Regions from separate parts of the Allocoprobacillus halotolerans genome, predicted to be linked through region 3. Evidence: a T-box and tRNA genes for the amino acid it is inferred to sense, from the RefSeq annotation. Region 3 holds a T-box; the other regions hold tRNA genes.
The links. The T-box of region 3 lies ahead of lysS (lysine--tRNA ligase). A T-box ahead of a tRNA ligase gene usually reads a tRNA of that ligase, here a tRNA-Lys.
Positions count from the first base shown of each region.

Region 1: it encodes a tRNA-Lys, which carries the amino acid that the T-box ahead of lysS (lysine--tRNA ligase) is inferred to sense. The anticodon was not compared.
Region 2: it encodes a tRNA-Lys, which carries the amino acid that the T-box ahead of lysS (lysine--tRNA ligase) is inferred to sense. The anticodon was not compared.

Region 1 covers NZ_CP101620.1:359,234-366,497, reverse strand. Annotated here, with positions in the region: gene NMU03_RS02330 (amino acid ABC transporter permease) at 1-432, shown strand, start outside; gene NMU03_RS02325 (amino acid ABC transporter ATP-binding protein) at 441-1,184, shown strand; gene NMU03_RS02320 (MerR family transcriptional regulator) at 1,262-1,525, shown strand; gene NMU03_RS02315 (hypothetical protein) at 1,522-2,226, shown strand; gene NMU03_RS02310 (hypothetical protein) at 2,143-2,481, opposite strand; gene NMU03_RS02305 (aminotransferase-like domain-containing protein) at 2,590-3,789, shown strand; gene NMU03_RS02300 (hypothetical protein) at 3,836-4,177, shown strand; tRNA gene NMU03_RS02295 (tRNA-Asn) at 4,262-4,337, shown strand; tRNA gene NMU03_RS02290 (tRNA-Glu) at 4,345-4,420, shown strand; tRNA gene NMU03_RS02285 (tRNA-Val) at 4,424-4,499, shown strand; tRNA gene NMU03_RS02280 (tRNA-Thr) at 4,508-4,583, shown strand; tRNA gene NMU03_RS02275 (tRNA-Lys) at 4,591-4,665, shown strand; tRNA gene NMU03_RS02270 (tRNA-Leu) at 4,673-4,755, shown strand; tRNA gene NMU03_RS02265 (tRNA-Gly) at 4,759-4,831, shown strand; gene NMU03_RS02260 (non-canonical purine NTP pyrophosphatase) at 5,159-5,740, shown strand; gene NMU03_RS02255 (ArsR/SmtB family transcription factor) at 5,896-6,255, shown strand; gene NMU03_RS02250 (cation transporter) at 6,273-6,491, shown strand; gene NMU03_RS02245 (heavy metal translocating P-type ATPase) at 6,574-7,264, shown strand, end outside.
Region 2 covers NZ_CP101620.1:2,079,466-2,086,729, reverse strand. Annotated here, with positions in the region: gene NMU03_RS12245 (CvfD/Ygs/GSP13 family RNA-binding post-transcriptional regulator) at 1-330, shown strand, start outside; gene NMU03_RS12240 (glucose-6-phosphate isomerase) at 330-1,610, shown strand; tRNA gene NMU03_RS12235 (tRNA-Gly) at 1,692-1,764, opposite strand; tRNA gene NMU03_RS12230 (tRNA-Lys) at 1,772-1,847, opposite strand; tRNA gene NMU03_RS12225 (tRNA-Gln) at 1,854-1,929, opposite strand; tRNA gene NMU03_RS12220 (tRNA-Tyr) at 1,937-2,019, opposite strand; tRNA gene NMU03_RS12215 (tRNA-Thr) at 2,025-2,100, opposite strand; tRNA gene NMU03_RS12210 (tRNA-Val) at 2,104-2,179, opposite strand; gene NMU03_RS12205 (PucR family transcriptional regulator) at 2,283-2,801, opposite strand; gene NMU03_RS12200 (PucR family transcriptional regulator ligand-binding domain-containing protein) at 2,798-3,439, opposite strand; gene NMU03_RS12195 (hypothetical protein) at 3,750-4,235, opposite strand; gene NMU03_RS12190 (DUF3784 domain-containing protein) at 4,301-4,450, opposite strand; gene NMU03_RS12185 (DUF3887 domain-containing protein) at 4,473-4,763, opposite strand; gene NMU03_RS12180 (HAAS signaling domain-containing protein) at 4,818-5,114, opposite strand; gene NMU03_RS12175 (PadR family transcriptional regulator) at 5,107-5,454, opposite strand; gene NMU03_RS12170 (hypothetical protein) at 5,577-6,089, shown strand; gene NMU03_RS12165 (hypothetical protein) at 6,173-6,673, opposite strand; gene NMU03_RS12160 (metallophosphoesterase family protein) at 6,848-7,057, opposite strand; gene NMU03_RS12155 (metallophosphoesterase) at 7,060-7,264, opposite strand, start outside.
Region 3 covers NZ_CP101620.1:1,478,427-1,485,690, reverse strand. Annotated here, with positions in the region: gene NMU03_RS08740 (AEC family transporter) at 1-78, opposite strand, end outside; gene NMU03_RS08735 (HAD hydrolase family protein) at 79-270, opposite strand; gene NMU03_RS08730 (HAD-IIB family hydrolase) at 300-887, opposite strand; partial or broken gene NMU03_RS08725 (ABC transporter ATP-binding protein/permease) at 1,015-4,088, opposite strand; gene NMU03_RS08720 (PD-(D/E)XK nuclease family transposase) at 4,499-5,341, opposite strand; T-box leader at 5,796-6,028, shown strand; gene lysS (lysine--tRNA ligase) at 6,067-7,264, shown strand, end outside.

The DNA of each region.
Region 1 (7,264 bases), 1.1 Mb from region 3:
ATTAATTGGTCTTCAATGACAGCTGCTTTATTTATTATCTCAATTAATACTGGAGCTTATATGGCTGAGATTATTCGTGCTGGTATTCAATCTGTGGACGTTGGACAAACAGAAGCTGCGAAAAGTATTGGTATGACAACAACTCAAACATTAGTTTCTGTTATTTTTCCACAAGCAATTAAAAATACTTTCCCATCAATTGGAAATCAGTTGATTGTCAATATTAAAGATAGTTCTATGTTGAATGTTATTTCTGTAACAGAATTATATTTTCAGACAACTTCAGTTGCTGGATCAAATTATAAATATATTGAAACATTTTTGGTATCAGCAATCATTTATCTCTTTTTAACAACAATCAGCACCTTTATTTTGAATTATATTGAAAAAAGAATGAATACAGTGAAACAAACAAAGGATTTTTGTAGTTAGGAGATTATATGGAAGCAATTATTCAAGTACAGCATTTAAAGAAAAGTTTTAAACATTTAGAAGTTTTGCATGATATTAATTTTGATATTCATAAAGGTGAAGTTGTTACAATTATTGGTTCAAGTGGTAGTGGGAAATCAACATTATTACGTTGTATCAATTTATTAGAAAGATTAGATGATGGACATATCTTGTTTCATGGAGAAGATATTTTAGGGCGTGGTTTTCATGTCAATCAATATCGTTCTCGTGTGGGAATGGTATTTCAAGGGTTTTATTTGTTTAATAACTTAACAGTTTTAGAAAACTGTATGATTGGACAGATGAAAGTTTTAAAACGTAGTAAAGAAGAAGCCAAGCAAATGGCTTTGAAATATTTAGAAAAAGTCGGGATGTTAAGTTTTGCAAATCAAAGCAGTGTGCAATTATCAGGAGGACAAAAACAAAGGGTAGCGATTGCTAGAGCTTTATGCATGAGTCCGGAAGTCCTTTTGTTTGATGAACCGACAAGTGCATTGGATCCTGAAATGGTTGGCGATGTTTTAGCTATCATGAAAGAATTAGCGAATGAAGGTTTAACGATGATTGTGGTAACACATGAAATGGAATTTGCGAAAGATGTGTCTTCACATGTGGTGTTTATGGATCAGGGTGTGATTGTAGAAGAAGGAACACCAACAGATATTTTTGAACATCCAAGAGAAGAGCGTACACGTACTTTCTTAAAACGTTATTTAAAAACAAATGATTAAAAAGTATCTTTCGGGATACTTTTTTTGTTGACTATGCCCTAAGAGGATAGTTTATGATAATGATGGAGGTGATGAAGATGAAGATACAGGAAATTTGTGATTCTTGTCATATCACAAAAAAAGCAATTTATTATTATGAAAAACAACATTTGATTAAGACTCATAAAAATCAAAATGGTTATCGTGAATTTAGTGAGAAAGATGTTCAAAGGATTCAAGAAATTGTGATGTATCGTAGCTTTGATATAAGTATTGAGGATATTCGTTATTTATTGGATTTAGACGAAGATTCAAAAAAAGACGACTTACAAAAATATATCAACAAAGACAAAAACAAATGACTTATATGCAAGAGAATTTAAAACAGATGTATAACTATATTGAAAACAATCAGCAAGAATATACAGGATGTATAACTGATATTTATCAAGTCATGAAAGATAGTATTCCTCAACCATTTTTTGAAATGTTTTATGAACATTTTGAAAGCTACCTCCATGTGACAATTCAAACATCAAAACAACAGGAAGCTTATTTACGTATTCTTGATTTCTGGAATCATTTTGAAATAAAGATACCTTTTTTCTATCGCATTCTTTTCTTTTTATCAAAAACCAATACACAACAGCTTAAACAAGGATGGCATGATGTTAATCTTTATAAGAATCAATTATTAGAACAAGAGGATGTTTCTGATAAAATGAAACAGTTATGTTTACAAAACTATCAATTACAACAGAAATGGTGGTATCGCATATTATCCTATCCCCAAAGAAAAATGAAAATAAGATTAAGAAATAGTGGCTATTATGATATTTTATTACCTGCCATGTGTGATTTGTCTCAGGATTATGCTTATTATTATCAACGCTTGATAGATTTGAATCAAAGAGTCTGTCAAGAATTAAATCTTTATTATGATGCAAAGTTTCGGCTAAGAAAAAATAAAGTCGAAGCTTTATTTTTTCATCAAACCATCTGCAAATGTCAATGGAAGTCCAAAAACAATACCTGTATTTGGATTATCAATACCACCCACTGAATCATCCACTGTCTTTCTTACTAAATCTACTTGACCATCATCAACAATAAAGAAAATTGTTTTACTTTCAGGACGAGGATTTTCTAAGAATAAACGCAATGAACCAAGTAAGTAACTTTCATCAGAATCATCTATGCTTTTAATCATTCCAGTCGATTCGATAATTGTTCCCCCACGCACACCTGCTCTTTTTAAATTTGCAAGTAAATCATCTAAGCAATCAAGTTTATTTAAAACAACTACAATCACTTGCATAATTATCACCACCTATCTCTATCTCTATTATATATCTTGTTTTCATAAATATCTAGTTATTATCACAAAATTGGTTTATAATAAAACATATGATAAGGGGGTTTTATGATGGAATATCAATTTGCAAAACGTATGTCAAATGTCAAAGCATCTGCGATTAGGGAAATATTAAAGGCAACGGCTGATCCCAATATGATTAGTTTTGCTGGTGGAAATCCTTCAGCAGAGGCATTTCCAGTTAAAGAAATTGAAAAAATATCAGCTGATTTATTAAAAAATGAACCCATCAGTATTTTACAGTATGGAATTACTGAGGGTGATCAGGAATTACTTAGAGAGGCAACGAAGTTTTTTAATCGTTATGAACAAGTGACAAAAGATGGGGACCAAATGATTATTACTTCTGGTTCACAACAGATTATGGAATTTGCAGCGAAAACCTTATGTAATGAAGGTGATGTTGTGATTTGTGAAAATCCAAGTTTTTTAGGAGCTTTAAATGCTTTTAAATCATTAGGAGCTGTTTTAAGAGGTATTGAATATAAAGATGGACAATTGGATTTAGAAGACTTAAAACAAGCTTTATCAATGGAACCAAGACCTAAATTTATGTATTTGATACCTAATTTTCAAAATCCAACAGGAATGACAATGTCATTAGAAGTCAGAAAAGAAGTGTTAGCACTTGCGAAAGAATATGGTGTTTTGATTTTAGAAGATAATCCTTATGGGGATTTAAGATTTGCTGGAGAAGCTGTGCCATCTATAAAATCAATGGATGAAGATAGTTTGGTCATTTATGCAGCCAGTCTTTCTAAGATTATTGCTCCGGGTATGCGTATTGCCTGTTGTATAGCACCACAAGCGATTATTCAAAAAATGACGGTTGCTAAACAAGCTAGTGATGTTCATTCAAATCTTTGGGCACAAAAGGTCATGGCTCGTTATCTTCATGATTATGATATGGATGCTCATATTGATAGGATTTCAATGATTTATAAAAAGAAATGTCACTTAATGGTAGATGAAATGAAGAAACATTTCCATCCTTCAATTCAATATACGATTCCAACAGGAGGAATGTTTATTTGGGTTACTTTACCAGAAAGCATTGATATGTTGACATTTGTCAAAAAAGCATTAGAAAAAAATGTGGCTGTTGTACCAGGTAATGCCTTTTTAGATGATGATTCAAAAGAGTGTCATAGCTTTAGAATGAATTATTCGACACCAACTGATGAAAAGATTATTGAAGGTGTTCAAATATTGGGTGAATTAACTTATGAAATGTCAAAAATTTCGTCATAATTTTTAAGTTGATTCATATATAATTGATAAATGGGAGGAAAATTGTATGCCGTATATAACATTTACAACAACAAAAACACTAACATTAAATCAAGAAAAAGCATTGAAAGAAAGTGCTGGAGAACTCATTTCTATCTTACCTCAAAAAAAGGAAGAAAATTTGATGATTCATATAGAAGATAACCAAGTGATGTATTTTAGAGGACAGGAAATGGATTGTATGAAAATATCATGTCAGCTTTTTCATACAACAGAATATGCATATAAAAAAGAATTTGCTGAAAAATTATTAAAAGAAGTAGAACGTATTACAAAAATACCTGTTCAACAACAATATCTCTCTATTGAAGAATTTGAAAATTGGGGTAAAAATGGAGAGTTTTTATAGAAGTCGCAAAGACTTCTATTTTTTTAAAAAAAGACTTGCATTCAGAGATATGATATGATAATATATTTGAGCAATATGAAATATGCTTGAATAGCTCAGTTGGTAGAGCAATCGGCTGTTAACCGATCGGTCGTAGGTTCGAGTCCTACTTCAAGCGCCATTTTTGTGGCCTGTTGGAGAAACGGTTAACTCACATGCCTTTCACGCATGCATTCACGGGTTCGAATCCCGTACAGGTCACCATATGGAGGTTTAGCTCAGTTGGGAGAGCATCTGCCTTACAAGCAGAGGGTCAGCGGTTCGAGCCCGTTAACCTCCACCATTTTTTATGCCGGCTTAGCTCAATTGGTAGAGCAACTGACTTGTAATCAGTAGGTTGAGGGTTCAAGTCCTTTAGCCGGCACCATATTTATGACCCGCTAGCTCAGTAGGTAGAGCATCTGACTTTTAATCAGAGGGTCAGGCGTTCGAGTCGCCTGCGGTCACCATTTACATGCGGATGTGGTGAAACTGGCAGACACGCTAGACTTAGGATCTAGTGCTTCGGCGTGCAGGTTCAAGTCCTGTCATCCGCACCATCTGCGGTGTAGTTCAATGGTAGAACTTCAGCCTTCCAAGCTGACTACGTGGGTTCGATTCCCATCACCCGCTCCATTTAAAAGATACTCTAAAGCCATTTTTTATATAGGTTTTAGAGTTTTTTATTCTTATAAAATTCAATCTTTTTTAATAAAATAACAAAGAAAGGGACATGGCTCCGCATCAATCTGCACATCTCGCCACAAGAGGCAAGAAAACATACCTATAAGAGTATACTCTTTTTCTACAAAAAAATACTATTAATCAAAAGATAAGTCAATTGTTTTGTTAAAGTTACTATCATTATATATGTATTTAAAAATGTAAAAACGTGATTTCGGATATGTTCTCATTTCCTGACTTTTAATAAATAAAGGAAAGTGCTAAAATAAAAGGCAGGAGATGAAGAAGATAAAATTATTATATGCAACGCACAATCATTCTAAAATCTACAATATGAAAAGGAGATTAGAAGGTTTACCAATAGAAATTGTGACACCGAAAGATTTAGGAATTCAATTAGAAATCGTAGAAGATGGTCAGAGTGCAATTGAAAATGCAATCAAAAAAGCACAGGCATATTTTGAATATACACATATTCCTACAATTGGTGCTGATTCAGGATTATATATTGAAAATATACCGGAAGACAAACAACCAGGATTATTTGTTAGACGTGTTAATGGTCAAGAATTATCTGTTGATGAAATGATTGAATATTATACTCATCTTATTGAATCTATTGGTGGACAAACAATTGGTTATTATATTACCGGTTTGGCTCTTATGAGTGAAAAAGGATTAAATACAATTGAAATCAAAGAAGATGCTTTTATTCTGACATCAAAAATATTCAAGCATCCTCATAGAGGAAATCCCTTAGATACAATCACAATTGATCCCATTACCCAAAAATATTATACTGATTTAACTGATGAAGATATGAAAACAATGGGATTTGTATTTGAAAAAAGAATGTATTGATTTTATAAAAAAGTATTTTTGTTTATAGAGAAATGTAAGCACTCTAATTGAGGGGGCTTTTTATATATTTTTTATAAAAAGACATTGACAAGGATATAGAGATAGTATATATTTATATATGAAAAGATGTTCATATATTCAAAAGGAGAGATGCTATGAATAGACAAGAAGATAATCAAAATGATTTTCTGGCTGTCCATGAAGATGTTGTCAAAAGAGTTCAGGATAAACAACCGGATGATGAATATCTTTATGAATTGGCTGATTTATTTAAAGTTTTTGGTGATACGACACGTATTAAAATTTTATATGCATTATTTGAAAGTGAATTATGCGTTGGTGATATTGCTCAAATTTTAGGAATGAGTCAATCAGCAGTCAGTCATCAGTTAAGAGTTTTAAAGGATAGTAAGTTAATTAAATTTAGACGTGAAGGAAAAATTATTTTTTACTCATTGGATGATGATCATGTCAGAACAATTATGGCAATGGGTATGGAACATGTAGAGGAATAAGAAGGGAGATTTTAAGGATGAAAAAAACATATAAAGTTGAAGTGGATTGTGCCAATTGTGCAGCCAAAATGGAAGAAGCAGTGAAGAAAACAAAAGGTGTGAAAGATGCGACATTAAGTTTTATGACATTAAAATTAAAAGTAGAATTTGAAGATGGTGTTAATATTGATGAAGTGATGAAAGAAGCGTATCAAAACTGTAAAGTTGTTGAAGATGATTGTGAAATTTATTTATAATAAAGATTCCCTCGTTAAGAGGGAATTTGCAAGGGTAACATATGAATAAATGAACATATATTAAATTAAAGGGAGCGTTTTTATGACAAAGAAACAAAAGAATGTGTTTTATCGTATTTTGTTATCAGTAGTTTTGATAATAGGGATTGGTGTTTTGACAACATTTGTTTCTGTTAATATTTATGTAGAAATTGTTTTATATTTGATTCCTTATTTGGTTATTGGTTATGATATTTTAAGAAAAGCCATAAAGGGAATTCTCAAAAGACAAGTCTTTGATGAAAACTTTTTAATGGCAGTCGCAACAGTTGGAGCCATGTGCTTAGGAGAGTTTAGAGAAGGTGTTGCGGTTATGGTGTTTTATCAGATTGGAGAGTTGTTTCAAAGTGTAGCGGTTGGAAAGAGTCGTCGTAATATTGCGGCTTTGATGGATATTCGTCCTGATTATGCCAATGTGATGGTTAATGGAGAATTGGAAAAAGTCGATCCTGATGATGTGGAAGTAGGTAGTGAGATTATTGTCAATCCAGGTGAAAAAGTACCGATTGATGGTATTATCATCGAAGGTAATACGACTTTTAATACCAGTGCTTTAACCGGTGAAAGTGTTCCAAGAGATGCCAAAACAGGGGATGAAGTGATTAGTGGTTTTATTAATATGAGTGGTGTAATTAAAGTCCAGACAACCAAAGAATTTGAAGAATCAACCGTTTCTAAAATTCTTGATTTGGTAGAAAACTCAAGTATGAAAAAATCACGTTCAGAAAACTTTA
Region 2 (7,264 bases), 600 kb from region 3:
ACGGGAATTCAACCTTATGGTGCATTTGCATCTTTACCCGATCAATCTTCTGGTTTGATTCATATTTCTGAAATCTCTGATAAATTTGTTAGAAATGTGGAAAATTTTGTGCATGTCGGTGAAGTGATTCGTGTGAAAGTGATTGATATTGATCATCAGACACATCAAGCAAAACTGTCTTTAAAAGCTGTTCATTTAGCCAAAAGAAAGTATAAAAGAGCATATAAGAACCAGCGAGAAAAGATACAAGAAACACCTTTAGGATTTAATCCATTAAAAGAAAAATTGCCTGAGTGGATAAAGCTAGGCGTAATCAAGGAGGAAGAATGATGATTAAAGTTGATTTATCAAAAGCAAAATTAGCTGAAAGTATGGATTCATACAAAGAACAAGTTGCTCAAATTCATGATATGATTCATAACAAAACTGGTCAAGGAAGTGACTTTTTAGGATGGGTTGACTTACCAGTTGATTATGATAAAGACGAAGTTGAAGCAATTAAAGCAAAAGTCAACGAATTAAAAGATGAAATTGATGTTTTATTAGTTTGTGGTATTGGAGGTTCTTATTTAGGAGCCAGAGCTGCAATTGAAGCATTAAATGGTTTATATTCTGCTCACCCTATCCAAATTATTTACATTGGAAATACATTCTCATCAAATTATTTAGCTCAAATCAAAGAATATGTAAAAGATAAAGAATTTGCAATCAATGTTATTTCTAAATCTGGAACAACAACTGAAACTTCTATTGCTTTTAGAATTTTCAAAGAATTACTTGAGTCAACAAAAGGTAAAGAAGTGGCTAGAAAAAGAATTGTGGCAACAACTGATAAAGAAAAAGGTGCCTTAAAAACTCTAGCAACAAATGAAGGTTATACAACATTTGTCGTTCCTGATGATGTTGGTGGTCGTTATTCTGTTTTAACAGCTGTTGGTTTATTCCCTATCGCTATGGCAGGGATTGATATTGATGCCATGATGCAAGGTGCAGCTGATGCCAGAAAAGAATACAACAATCCTAACTTAGATGAAAACAATGCTTATCAATATGGTGTCGCTAGACAAATGTTATCAAAACAAGGTTACCCTGCTGAAATGTTTGTGACTTATGAATTACAATTAGCTCAAACTGCTGAATGGTGGAAACAATTATTTGGTGAATCTGAAGGAAAAGAAGGCAAAGGTATCTTACCTACAAGTGCAACTTTCTCAACTGATTTACATTCACTTGGACAATTCATTCAAGAAGGAAGCAAAGTTTTATATGAAACTGTTTTAAAAATCGAAAATCCAATTGCTGATCTTGAAATCCCTAGTGATCCAGATAACTTAGATAATTTAAACTATCTTGCTGGTAAAACTGTGGATTATGTTAACAAAAAAGCATGCGAAGGAACAATTGATGCTCATGTCAATACTGGAAATGTACCAAACATTCAAATTACACTTGATGAATTAACTCCATATTCATTTGGATACATGGTATACTTCTTTGAAAAAGCTTGTGCATTATCAGTTTATTTATTAGGTGTTAATCCATTTAACCAACCAGGTGTTGAAGTTTATAAGAAAAATATGTTTAAATTACTTGGAAAACCAGGTGCTTAGAAGTGAGAAATCACTTCTTTTTTATAATATTGAAAACAAAAAAATCAATCCAAATAGATTGATTTTATGCGCTAAATTCATTGGAGCGGGTGATGGGAATCGAACCCACGTAGTCAGCTTGGAAGGCTGAAGTTCTACCATTGAACTACACCGCAAAGAAATGGTGACCCGCAGGCGACTCGAACGCCTGACCCTCTGATTAAAAGTCAGATGCTCTACCTACTGAGCTAGCGGGTCAAATAATGGCTGGGATAGCTGGATTCGAACCAGCGCAATGACAGAGTCAAAGTCTGTTGCCTTACCGCTTGGCTATATCCCAACAAAGATGGTGGGGAGGGGCGATTCGAACCACCGAACCGAAAGGAACTGAGTTACAGTCAGCCGCGTTTAGCCACTTCGCTACCTCCCCGTATATGGTGCCGGCTAAAGGACTTGAACCCTCAACCTACTGATTACAAGTCAGTTGCTCTACCAATTGAGCTAAGCCGGCAAATGGTGGAGGTTAACGGGCTCGAACCGCTGACCCTCTGCTTGTAAGGCAGATGCTCTCCCAACTGAGCTAAACCTCCATTTTCTAGTGCCCTCTTATAATAGCATACGACCATACCCTCGTCAAGAAAAAATGAAAATAAAAAACAGAAATTTCATTTGTTCAAAATTTCTGTTTTTCATTTATTCCATCATTTTCGCTATATAGAAAGCCATCATATATGGAAACTTATCTTCAAAAGTTGCCAAATCATTATTTAAAAGTTTTTTTATTTTATCTATACGATAATTAACCGTATTACGATGCGTATATGTCACCTTTGCTATTTTTTGAGGACTGCCATCATATTTTAAATAATAATAAAATGTTTTTTCCAATTCTCCATGATGTTTTTTATCATATTGAATAAGACAATCCAATAAACGATGATACATATCTGATAGTATTTTTTTATCTTGAATTGAAAATAAAATCTGATAGATTCCCATATCATCAAAACACATAATATTTTGATGAAACATTCTTGCTAGAGATACAGCTGACAATGCTCTTTGATAACTTAAATGAAGTTCTCGAATATCTTTCATTTTCGTTCCAATACCTACAAACAACGATTTGACTTTCATTCTTCCTTTAGCTCGACGATACATCGAATGAACAAGTTTCAAAAAGACATCTTCTAACAAATTATTTACAATCAATACATAATAACCATCATACCAAAAAAACTATACGGACACTCTATTTTTTCAAAATATAATTGCAATTGCATGGACAATCTTCTTCTTTCAATTTCACTATATTGACTGGCATCTTCAATATCTACCAACAAAACTTGAAAATCGCCATCTACATCAAAACTACGCATTAATTCAATTCTGTTTTCTTCTATTGTTCGGGGATCACTAAAAATATTTTGAAAATACTGCGTAATTTGATAATCCTCTCTTTGTGAGAATAAACAACGCATACAAAAATCTTTTATTAAATCGACCATATGTATATGCCAAGGAGAGACAAGCAATGGAAAATCATTCGCCTCACAGTAATCAAGAACATCCCGAGGCACATCAAAAATATATTTTCCAGTATTAATAATTAAACCCACACTATGATATTTGACTAAATACTCAACAAGCTTTAATAAAGCACCTTCTTTTTGAAATCCTAAACCACTTGTCACAATCAATTCTTTTCCCCATAATTGCTGAATTGTGGTTGTATCTTCTATCAAATGAACCCAACTCATCGCGTTTGCACAGCCATTTTTACCACACAATAAAGTTAATTGATATAAACTTTGAGTTTCATTCAATGCATCTTCGATAGTAAATCCCATATTCTCACCTACCTATTGTTATTATACACTTTCTTTTGTGCAATTTGCACAAAAATCGATATTCATATTTATATTCTCGGCTCCTTTTCTTTTGCTTAAAAAATCATATAATAAAAGTGTAAATAAAAAGCCATTATCAAAGAGGAGGTAAAATCATGAACGTTTCTTTTGCTTATTTTTCATTAGCACAACAACCTACAACTTGCCCTTCTTGGGTAAAATGTGAACATTATTTTAACTGTGCTAGTTTCTCTAAGTTTTTCCCTTTCTTCTACAAATAATAAAAGTTAAATAACGTGGCCTAGCCACGTTATTTATTTTGTAAAGCATTTAATTTTCGATAAATATCCCGTGTCTGTTGCTTGGTTGATCCACTCACAACAAACAGGTCATTTTCCGTTTCAATAACAACATATGATAAGCTATTTGTATAACTATAAAGACGATAATTTCCAAATTCATCATTATGATAACGTCCAGCTTCAATTTTGGCATTATTAATACCATTTTTCTTTTTTCCTATCTTCAAATCTTCACGATATTCAATTTGAATGATATCTTGATAATCAATCAGTGAAGATGAAACAAATGAGCCTGATAAAGCTAAAGATGACTTTTGAAATTCAATATGAATATTACCACTAAACATAATGCAGTAAATGAATCCTCCCATTGCTAGTGATAAGACAATCCTGACAACAAGTGAACGTTTGTTTTGGTTGAAACGATAAGAGACTCTAGCCATCTCACTTCCTACTAAAATAACAACAAGTCCAATCATGATTGAAGCTATCATTATATACAATCCCCATGATTCATTAAATACCAAAGACCATAAACCTAAAGTGATAATCAAAAATCCTAATCCGATGGTGCGGCATAGCTTTTTTCATGATATTGTGCCTTTTCTTCATCACTAGCAGTATTATAACCAGCAATGAAAAATGCTCCTTTTCCCATTAATAAAACGATTGAAATTACAAGAAAAACACTAATAATAAACCACAACATTTGATTTTCTCGCTTTCATTTTTTATTTCATATAGAGACCAGCTAATTGATAATTTTCATCCAAAGTAATAGTATATGTTACACTTCTATTTTGATAGAGTGCGACAATTTCTCCAACGACACAAATCGTTCCATTTTGTTTAACTTCAACATATCTTTCACTTGTTATACGTTGAAAATCTCCTAGTTCACCTAATTGTTTTAAAGCATCACTTAATGAATTTTCTTTTAAAGATTGAGCCATTTTTTCATCACAACGTTGGATAATTCCCTGCTCATCTAAAGGAAAAACATCTAAAATAACATCTTCCATTATTTCTTCTACTTTAGCCTGTTGAAAAACTTTTGAATCTTGAAGATTTTGATATTAAGGCATCAAAGAAAGCACAAACAAATAAGCTGCCAGAATGATAATCAACACAATTCCAACAATAATCAAAATCATTTTTTTATGAGAACGAGGTGGTGTGACACCCATATTCTCATTAAATTCACACGCCAATTCTTCAGGTGCACCCATTCTTTTTATGATTTCATCAAAACTTTCATGATTTTTTAATGCTATATCAATATCATTTTCTAAATCTAATCGAATCTTCTTTTTCTGCTCTTTAGAACATCCCAATAATTTTAAAACTTGTTTAATATATTGATTTCTATTCATATTCATTTTCCTCCAATATTTCATCCACGACATCAACATATCTTTTCCACAATTTTTTTAATACATCTAATTGTGTCAGTCCCTTTTCAGTGATGCAATAATATTTTCTTGAAACTTCTTTATTCTGTGGTGGACTCCATTGACTTTGAACACATTCGTCTTCTTCCAAGCGATATAAAATAGGATAAAGAGTTCCTTCTTTCATTTCAAACATCCCATGACTTTTCTCTTTCATACATAAAATCATTTGATAGCCATACATTTTTTCTTTTGAAAGAAGCTGTAAAACTAAAATTTCTAAAATCCCCTTCTTTAATTGTCTTTCATATCTTTCATTCATTCAATCACTTCTTTTTTATTTAGTATTACTAAATATATATTAATACATAATAATAACATTTTCAATAGATGAGTGAATATAAAAGTCATAATTTCTGTTCATACTATATACAGGTGATAGACATGGTAAAAAAATTTACATTTGATGATGAAAATGATGATTTATTAGAAGATAAAAACTTGGCTAACAGATTACAAAATCAATCAATACAATCATTTTCAACAAAAAACATCAAACCAAAAACAAAAGTGAAAACGAAAGTCAAAAGAAAAACAAAACATCATACAAGAGTTATCAAAGAAAAGAAAAAACATTCTTTTTTCAAAAATATCTTTCTTATTTTATTTATTATTCTTATAACAACGGCTTTATGTCTGGCAGGATATGTAGGATATCGCTATTATCTCCAACAACAAAATCAAATTGAAGATTTACAAAAACAACTTGATGAGCAATCTTCACAAAATCAATCCATTCAAACGCCTCAAAAAGACAATGAAGAAACTAAAAATCAAAATCAACAGCCTATAACACCTCCTTTGGATAATGAACAACTCCCAGAAAATTCTCAAAATCCAGACAATAACAATGAAGATATTAATCATTCTCATGAAAATACTCAACTCCCTGAATAATAATCAAAAAGAAGAATCTTAACGATTCTTCCCATTTCATACAATTTCACATATAAACTGATAACTATTGGCGGTGCACACAATTACTTTTTATATGTCTCAATAAAATCATTAATAACCTCTACAATCTCATTGTAATAATTTTTAAAATAATTATCTCTAGGATTATCTAAATGATATTGTTTAGCCCATTGATGAAAATGTCTATTAATATATTTCCAACGTGCAAGTTCATCTGGATATTGTTTAAAAATATTTTCAACTTCTAAAACATCTGTATAGGAAATATGGTCCTTTTTTATCCACTCAATAACATCAAGAATCATAGATGTATTATCTATTTGAAAATAGTGTTTTTGTCGATGAGCTGTGATATTCAAATCTACAAAGTAAAGCACCTGTAGTTTTATACTCGATGCCATACTACACATAGAAAGCTCTATTTCATCAATATCTTTACTTTGAAAACACTGATCGCCATATATGATTTTTCCATTAGAAAATAATAATCGCCCTGCTGTTCCTATATTTTCATTTTCATCATTAGTAACAACTTCAACCCTATGAATAACCTTTTCGCTCATTGTACATTCCTCACTTTCCCTTTATTTCTTATCAATTCTATAATCTTTATGATAAGGCAAATTGAATGGTCCCTAGTTATCTTCCTACCTTTATTATAACATATCATTTTTTGATATATATTATTTGTTGAAGTTGCGTTTTAAAATGAGACAATCATGACTTATGTTTTTTCATCAATGTTCATTTTGAATAGTCAATATTAAATACTCTGATTGAGAACCCGTTCTTAAAGGATAACCCCAACCAGCAATACCTGACGATACTACCACTTGCATATGAGAAAGTTGACAATAGCCATAATTCATTTCACCAAATCCAAGCCATTGACTTAAAATACCCACTGGAAACATTTGACCACCATGTGTATGTCCTGATACTTGCAAATCTACCTGTAATTGATTATTTTTTCTAAATCCACTGGTTGATGATCCATTACCAATAAGAAATCTGTTGAAGATGTTCCTTGCATAATATTTTGTAAGGAATCACGTGGATGACTACGATCATCACGTCCTATTAAAACAATATCATCATTAATAAAAGTTTTTTCATCACATAAAACATGAATATGATTTTTTTCTATTGTCTGT
Region 3 (7,264 bases):
CTTTTTTAAAATCATTCCTAAAACCATCATGAAGAAAACAGGAACTGTCGCATTTAAACTAAATAATAAATTTTCCATTTAATCCTCCTGAGGAAACAAGATTTTTAAAATACGTTCTAATCCCTGATCTGTAATTGAACGACAAACTAAATCTGCCTTTTGTTTTAATAATTCTACTGCATTTCCCATAGCGACACCCACTTCACAATAATCAAACATTTCCAAATCATTGATACCATCTCCAAAAGCATATGTATCTTGACAATCCATCTGATAATAATCTAAAACTTTTTGGATGCCTACAGCTTTAGAAATCGTTGGTGAAAAAATTCAAAAGCATTCTCACTTCCATGTTCATCATGATGAATTACACAACCAAATTTATCTTTAATATATTGTTCTATACGAGCTTTATCCACATCTTTTACATTCGCTTCTATTTTAATTGTCTTTTTCAAGACTTCATATTTATCAAAATCATGTTGAAACATTTCTGCTATTCCTTTAGCACGAAAGAATTGATAAAGTTCCTGATACTTTTCATCAATATAAATTGAATCAGCTGTTTCAATCATATAATCACATTCTAATTCTTCTAACATATGAATTGTTTTGACACATAAATCATAATCCATGCGATCTTCAAAAATAGATGTTCCATCAATTTCCACATACCCACCATTAGCTAAAACAAAACCATCAAAACCAATACTTAAAAAATGTTGGTTCATCATTGCTTTAGGTCTCCCTGAAGAAATAAAAATCTTATGTCCTAATTTTTGTATTCTTCTCAATTTATTGATTACACCTGCTGGAATTTCATGAATACCTTGACTGCTATCTATTAATGTCCCATCAACATCAAAAAACAATATTTTAGATTTCATAATACTTCCTCCATGACAATTATTATACAGAAAAATATATTTTTGAGGACTTATTTTTCTTAGTTTGAAAGAAAATTTTTTATTAGCAAGTTACTCAAAAAAAGAATAAGATATTTCATCCTATTCTTTATTCACTACGTAATGCTGATACAGGATCACTCTTAGCAGCCTTCTTAGAAGGAATGATACCGCCTATCAATGTTAAAATAACACTCAAAACAATTAATATAATACCTCCAGTGACTGGTAGTGTAGCACTGACATCGACATTTCCTGCAATAGAGTGGATAAGCATATTTCCAGGTATCAACAACAAGAGTGTAATCCCTATACCTAAAACACCCGCTAATAAACCTACAATGAATGTTTCTGCATTGAAAACTTGTGAAATATTACGTTTAGATGCTCCAATTGCACGTAAGATTCCAATTTCTTTTTGACGTTCAAGAACACTAATATAAGTGATAACACCTATCATAATAGAAGATACAACAAGTGAAATAGCAACAAAAGCAATTAAAACATAACTAATCACATTAATAATATCTGTTACTGATGACATTAATGTTCCCACATAATCTGTATAGGAAATCACTTTATCTTCATCTGTTTGTTCCATTTTCACATTATAATCATCTAAAATATCAATCACATTTTCTTTTGTTTCAAAATCCTTTGGATAAATATTAATCCCACTTGGTTCATCAAAATCAGCATATCCTAAAGCTTTTAAATTATTTTCATAAGTTGAAGTTTCTGTTGTCATTAAAGACATCATTAATTCTGATAATTCTTCTTCATTCATATTCATTTGAATAGACTGAGCAAAAACTTCAGGATTGATTCGAATTGCTGATTGCATGTTTTTAGCTAAAGTTCCCATTTGTTGAGTCATTTGAGTACTGATTTGTGTTTGCAAAGATTGAGAAATTTGTGCAGTATACTGACTCATAATTGTTTGCATCTGGCTTTGTAATAATGTTTCAAACTGTTTTGTCAAACCACTTTCCTGTAAAAGTGTCACTATCTGTTGTTGGAGCAATGTCTTAGCACGTTGTGTTTCAATATAACTCATAAAATAGGTTTGCATTTGAGTTGGATCAAGCATTCCATTTTCTACCATATACTGTTGAAAATCAGTTGTAATGACTTGACTTAAACTTTCTATTTGTTCCCTTGAAAATTGAACATCTAATTGTGATAAAATTGCATTCATATCAATGGATGGTAAATTGGTCATATCTAATTGAATTTGACTAAGGTCAAGTTGCCCCATTCCTTTTGTCAATTGACTTTCATCCACTGTAAAAGCACTTTTTAATTTCTTTTCATCAACGGTAAATAATGAATTCATATCAAAATCTTTATTCTCTTTATCATCAAAATCTCTACCAGTAAACACATCAATATTTTTATTCTTTAACTGTTTTTTTACAATTTCACTATTTTGTGCCTGTTCAATAACATGTGTTGTTAAAGCGTGAGGATAACCAATTCCTGTTTTCAACATAGTTGCTGTAGAACTTTCAGATGGTTGTACAATGCCTACAATTTTTATAGTTCCACCATTTTGAATCAATTTTTTCATATAATCTTTATCCTCTGTTTTATCTTTATAAAGATCATATTTTTCATCATATTGATAATAATCAGAAGCATTCACCAATTTAAATTCTTTATTTAAAACATCTTCATAACTATAAGATTGATTATTTTCAGGTGCCTCTACATCTTCCTCTTTAGCAAACTTATTAACCATCTCATCTAATTCAGAAAAATCTCTTAATCCAAGTGTATAAGACATCAAATCATTAATCTTTCCACTCTTTGTTAAAACAAGGACACATTCATTATAGTTTTGAGGCCAACGTCCAGCTTTGATATCATATTGATCAACATATAATCTTTCATCACTAGGCATTTCATAAAAAACATCCGTACTCATCATTGTTGACATCATGCTATTACCACTACTTGATGATCCTAAGCCTAAAGATTGAAAAGATTGGTCTGGATGAACCTGTCTGATTTTATCTGTACTTGTATTATAAATTTGTGGTGCTACATTATAAGTATATTCAACAGCATTCGTATATTGTTCAATCTTAGTTTTTCCACTATCTAAATATTGTTTAAAAGAAGCCAAATCATTGGAACCAATCTTAGAAAACATGTTTGTAATCATTTGTAAAACTTGAATATCGCCTTTTTCATTGTCTGCACTTTGATTATCCTGTACATCTACCATCATAGAAGTCATATCAAAACCTGTACTTTGAATCTGTAAAGGATATTCTGATAAAGTTTCTTCTTCAATTGATTGAATATAGGTATTCACACCATTAGAAAGAGATAAAATCAGTGCAATTCCAATAATTCCAATAGAACCGCAAAAGACGTTAAAAATGTTCTGGCTTTTTTAGTGCGCAAGTTATTAAAACTCAATGATAAAGCTGTTAAAAAAGACATTGAAGATTTTCCCATATTTTTATGTTGGGGTTTTACTAATTCATCTTCACTAATCAAATATGGATCAGAATCACTACGAATTGTTCCATCTTTTAATTCCACAATACGTGTCGCATAATCTTGAGCCAATTCAGGATTGTGCGTAACCATCACAACCAATCGATCTTTAGCCACTTCTTTTAATAACTCCATGACTTGTACACTGGTATCACTGTCCAATGCCCCTGTTGGTTCATCAGCCAATAAAATATCAGGATTATTCACCAACGCTCTAGCAATCGCCACACGTTGCATCTGTCCACCTGACATTTGATTAGGTTTTTTATGTCCTTGATTACCTAGCCCAACCTGTTCTAAAGCTTTTTTAGCACGATTTCTACGCTCAGTCTTAGAAATACCTGATATTGTTAATGCTAATTCAACATTGGCTAATACCGTTTGATGAGGAATCAGATTATAACTTTGAAAAACAAAACCAATTGTATGATTACGATAAGAATCCCAATCCCTATCTTTATATTTCTTTGTCGATATACCATTAATAATCAAATCACCTTGATCATAACGATCTAATCCACCAATAATATTTAAAAGTGTTGTTTTTCCACTTCCACTTGGTCCCAGAATCGCCACAAATTCATTATCTCTTAAATTCAAGCTCACACCATCAAGTGCTTTTTGAACAAGATTTCCAGTTTTATACTGCTTGTGTATATTTTTTATCTGTAACATGCTTCTAACCCCTTTTTATAAATATCTATTATTAAACATCTTTAATTTGAATTGAAAATGAACATTTCTCTTTTCCTTCTATTTCTTACTTTTTTCAACATATTTCCCGGGTAATAAAAGCATTTTATTTCTTTATTTAAAAACATCCATTGACTTTCTCTATTTATTTTTTAGTTTTACTTATAAGTGAGAGAAATCAAGTTTCTTTATTCTTTTTAAAATTCATGCTTAATATATCTAAACATATTAACAATACTCTTATTATCATATAATTTCAAAAAGAGCATTTTTCTATTCTTAACAATTATGAATTAATTCAATGTTCAAGAAATAATCACTAGTATGTTCTATATATTTTTTTGTAATATAACACTTTTAAAAAATCAGAGATACAAAAGTATCTTAGATGATTACGAATGAACTAACTGATAGAATTGATGATAACTCATATCTAAATCAATGTTATCTTCTATTTTTTCTATTTGTTCTTCATTGCAGTCTTTTATCCATTCAAGATTTTCATTCGTAAATCTCTTAATTAAGATTTTCATAAGAGTTTCAATTTTACCTTTTAATATACCACGTTTCTCACCACGTTCTTCTCCAAGTTTTTCTCTTTCTACTACAATTTTTTCTAATTCTTTGCACATTTCGTATTTTCCTCCTTCAGATTTTTTAAAATAACTGGCTCTTGTTTTCAAGACTTCATAATGCATTTGATCTGGATCCCTGCACATTAAATCATGCATCAACAACCCTAATGGGCTTTCATCTTCTATACTGGCATTTAAATAGATGATATGTAACTTATCATTAAACAATCTTCCAACTTCATCTATGTATCTGTTAATATGACTGATGATTTTGTTTGTTTTTAAGAAATCATCTTCACATATAAACACAACATACATTTCTTCAATCTGATTCCATTCTTCACCTGCAAATGATTCACTACAATCTAATATGCTTGCATGATACCTTGCTCTTAGTGGTGTGGCGTTTTCCTCGTTTTTTTCCATTTCGATGTTGATGATTTTCCCATCACTAAGTGTAGCGACAATATCCATCCCTATGGACCTGCCCTGAAGATTCTTACGTTCATCTTCAGTTTCAAACTTCATTAAGGAAACATCATCACCAAAGATTGTTTTGACAAGAAGTTCAACACAATTTTGATTCTTGAATAGAACTTTCATGAACTCATTGTCAATAGGTCTAAGTATTTCCAGTATCTCCAAATACTGTTGATTCATAGTTAATCACTCCTTCTCTAAGATTTTTATAGTTTCAAAACTTTCCATATTTAAGGAATGATAAACAGGATTAAAATACCCTTCTATTATATATATACGCAAAAATTTTCGATTTTTCTTTTTATTTCTATAAAAAAGTTTAAAAAACTTTCTTTTCAAGATAAATATAGCATATTATTTGCTTAAAGTAAATAATATGCTATATTTTCATATTCAGTTCTTAGCAATGTAAAACCTTTATTAAACTGATTTTTAGAAAAGCTCTTAAAATCATTCAACCAATGAATTTAATCAAAATATCAAAATGGTGTTCTCTTTAATTTTGTAATCAAGAGTTTCTTTGATGGCTATTTATTATTCCTGTCTCATTTCAATACACAACGAAAATTTCGTATCTTGTCAAAGATTAAGACTTGACATTAAATATGATTATTTATATAATACACCCGTATAGAAAAAGGCGATGAATAGAAGAGTAATTGTTATGATTTATGAACAGAGAGTCCTGATGGTGGAAATGGATGATAGTAATAACAATGAAAAAAGACTAGGAGCCGTATTTTGGATCGTATGTGATAAAATAACGTGTGCCGCGTTACAGGCTAGACTCTGATAGGAGTTGAAAAGGTTTATACAGTGATGTATAAATGAATAAGGGTGGTAACACGATATACTCTCGTCCCTTTGTGGGAGAGAGTTTTTTTATTGGAAAGGAGAAAACAACCATGGAAGAAAGACAATTTAGTGAACAAGAATTAGTAAGACGTGAAAAACTTGATTTTTTAAGAGAAAGAGGCATTGATCCTTTTGGACAAAGATTTGAAGTCACTGCTTTTTCTCAAGACATTAAAAACACATATGCAGGAAAAACACATGAAGAATTAGAAGAAGCAGCGATTGAAGTCAAAGTAGCTGGAAGAATTATGACAAAAAGACGTAAAGGAAAAGTCTGCTTTATGCATATTCAAGATAAAGAAGGACAAATTCAAATTTATGTCAGAAAAGATGTAATTGGTGAAGATAATTATGAAGTTTTAATTAAAAGTGATATTGGTGATATCGTTGGTATTATTGGAACTGTTTTTGTAACAAATACTGGTGAATTGTCTGTAAAAGCAACTCAATACATCCACTTAACAAAAGCTTTACGTCCTTTACCTGAAAAATATCATGGTTTAAGTGATATTGAAGAAAGATATAGAAGAAGATATGTTGATTTAATTATGAATGAAGATGCAAGAAAAATTGCCTTTACAAGACCTAAAATTATTCGTTCTATTCAACATTATCTTGATAATCTTGGTTATACAGAAGTAGAAACACCTGTTCTCAATCCTATTTTAGGAGGTGCTTCAGCTCGTCCATTTATCACTCATCACAATACTTTAGATATCAATTATTATTTAAGAATCGCAACAGAATTATCTTTGAAAAGATTAATTGTTGGTGGTATGGATGCTGTGTATGAAATTGGTCGTTTATTTAGAAATGAAGGTATGGATAGAACACATAATCCTGAGTTTACAACAATTGAAGTTTATAAAGCATTTAGTGATTTAGAAGGTATGATGGATTTAACAGAAGGTATTATTTCTAATGCCGCTAAAGAAGTATGTGGAACATATGATATTGAATATAAAGGGCATCAACTTTCTTTAGCACCAGGATTTAAACGTATTTCTATGACTGATGTGATTAAAGAAAAAACAGGTATTGATTTTGCTAGTGATATGACTTTTGAAGATGCGAAAGCATTAGCTAAAGAACATGGTATTGAGTTACAGCCACATTATGAATATGGACATATTATTAATGAATTCTTTGAAAAATATGTAGAAGAAACAATTGTAGAACCTACTTTTGTTTATGGACATCCTGTGGAAATTTCTCCACTTGCAAGAAAGAATCCTGAAGATCCACGTT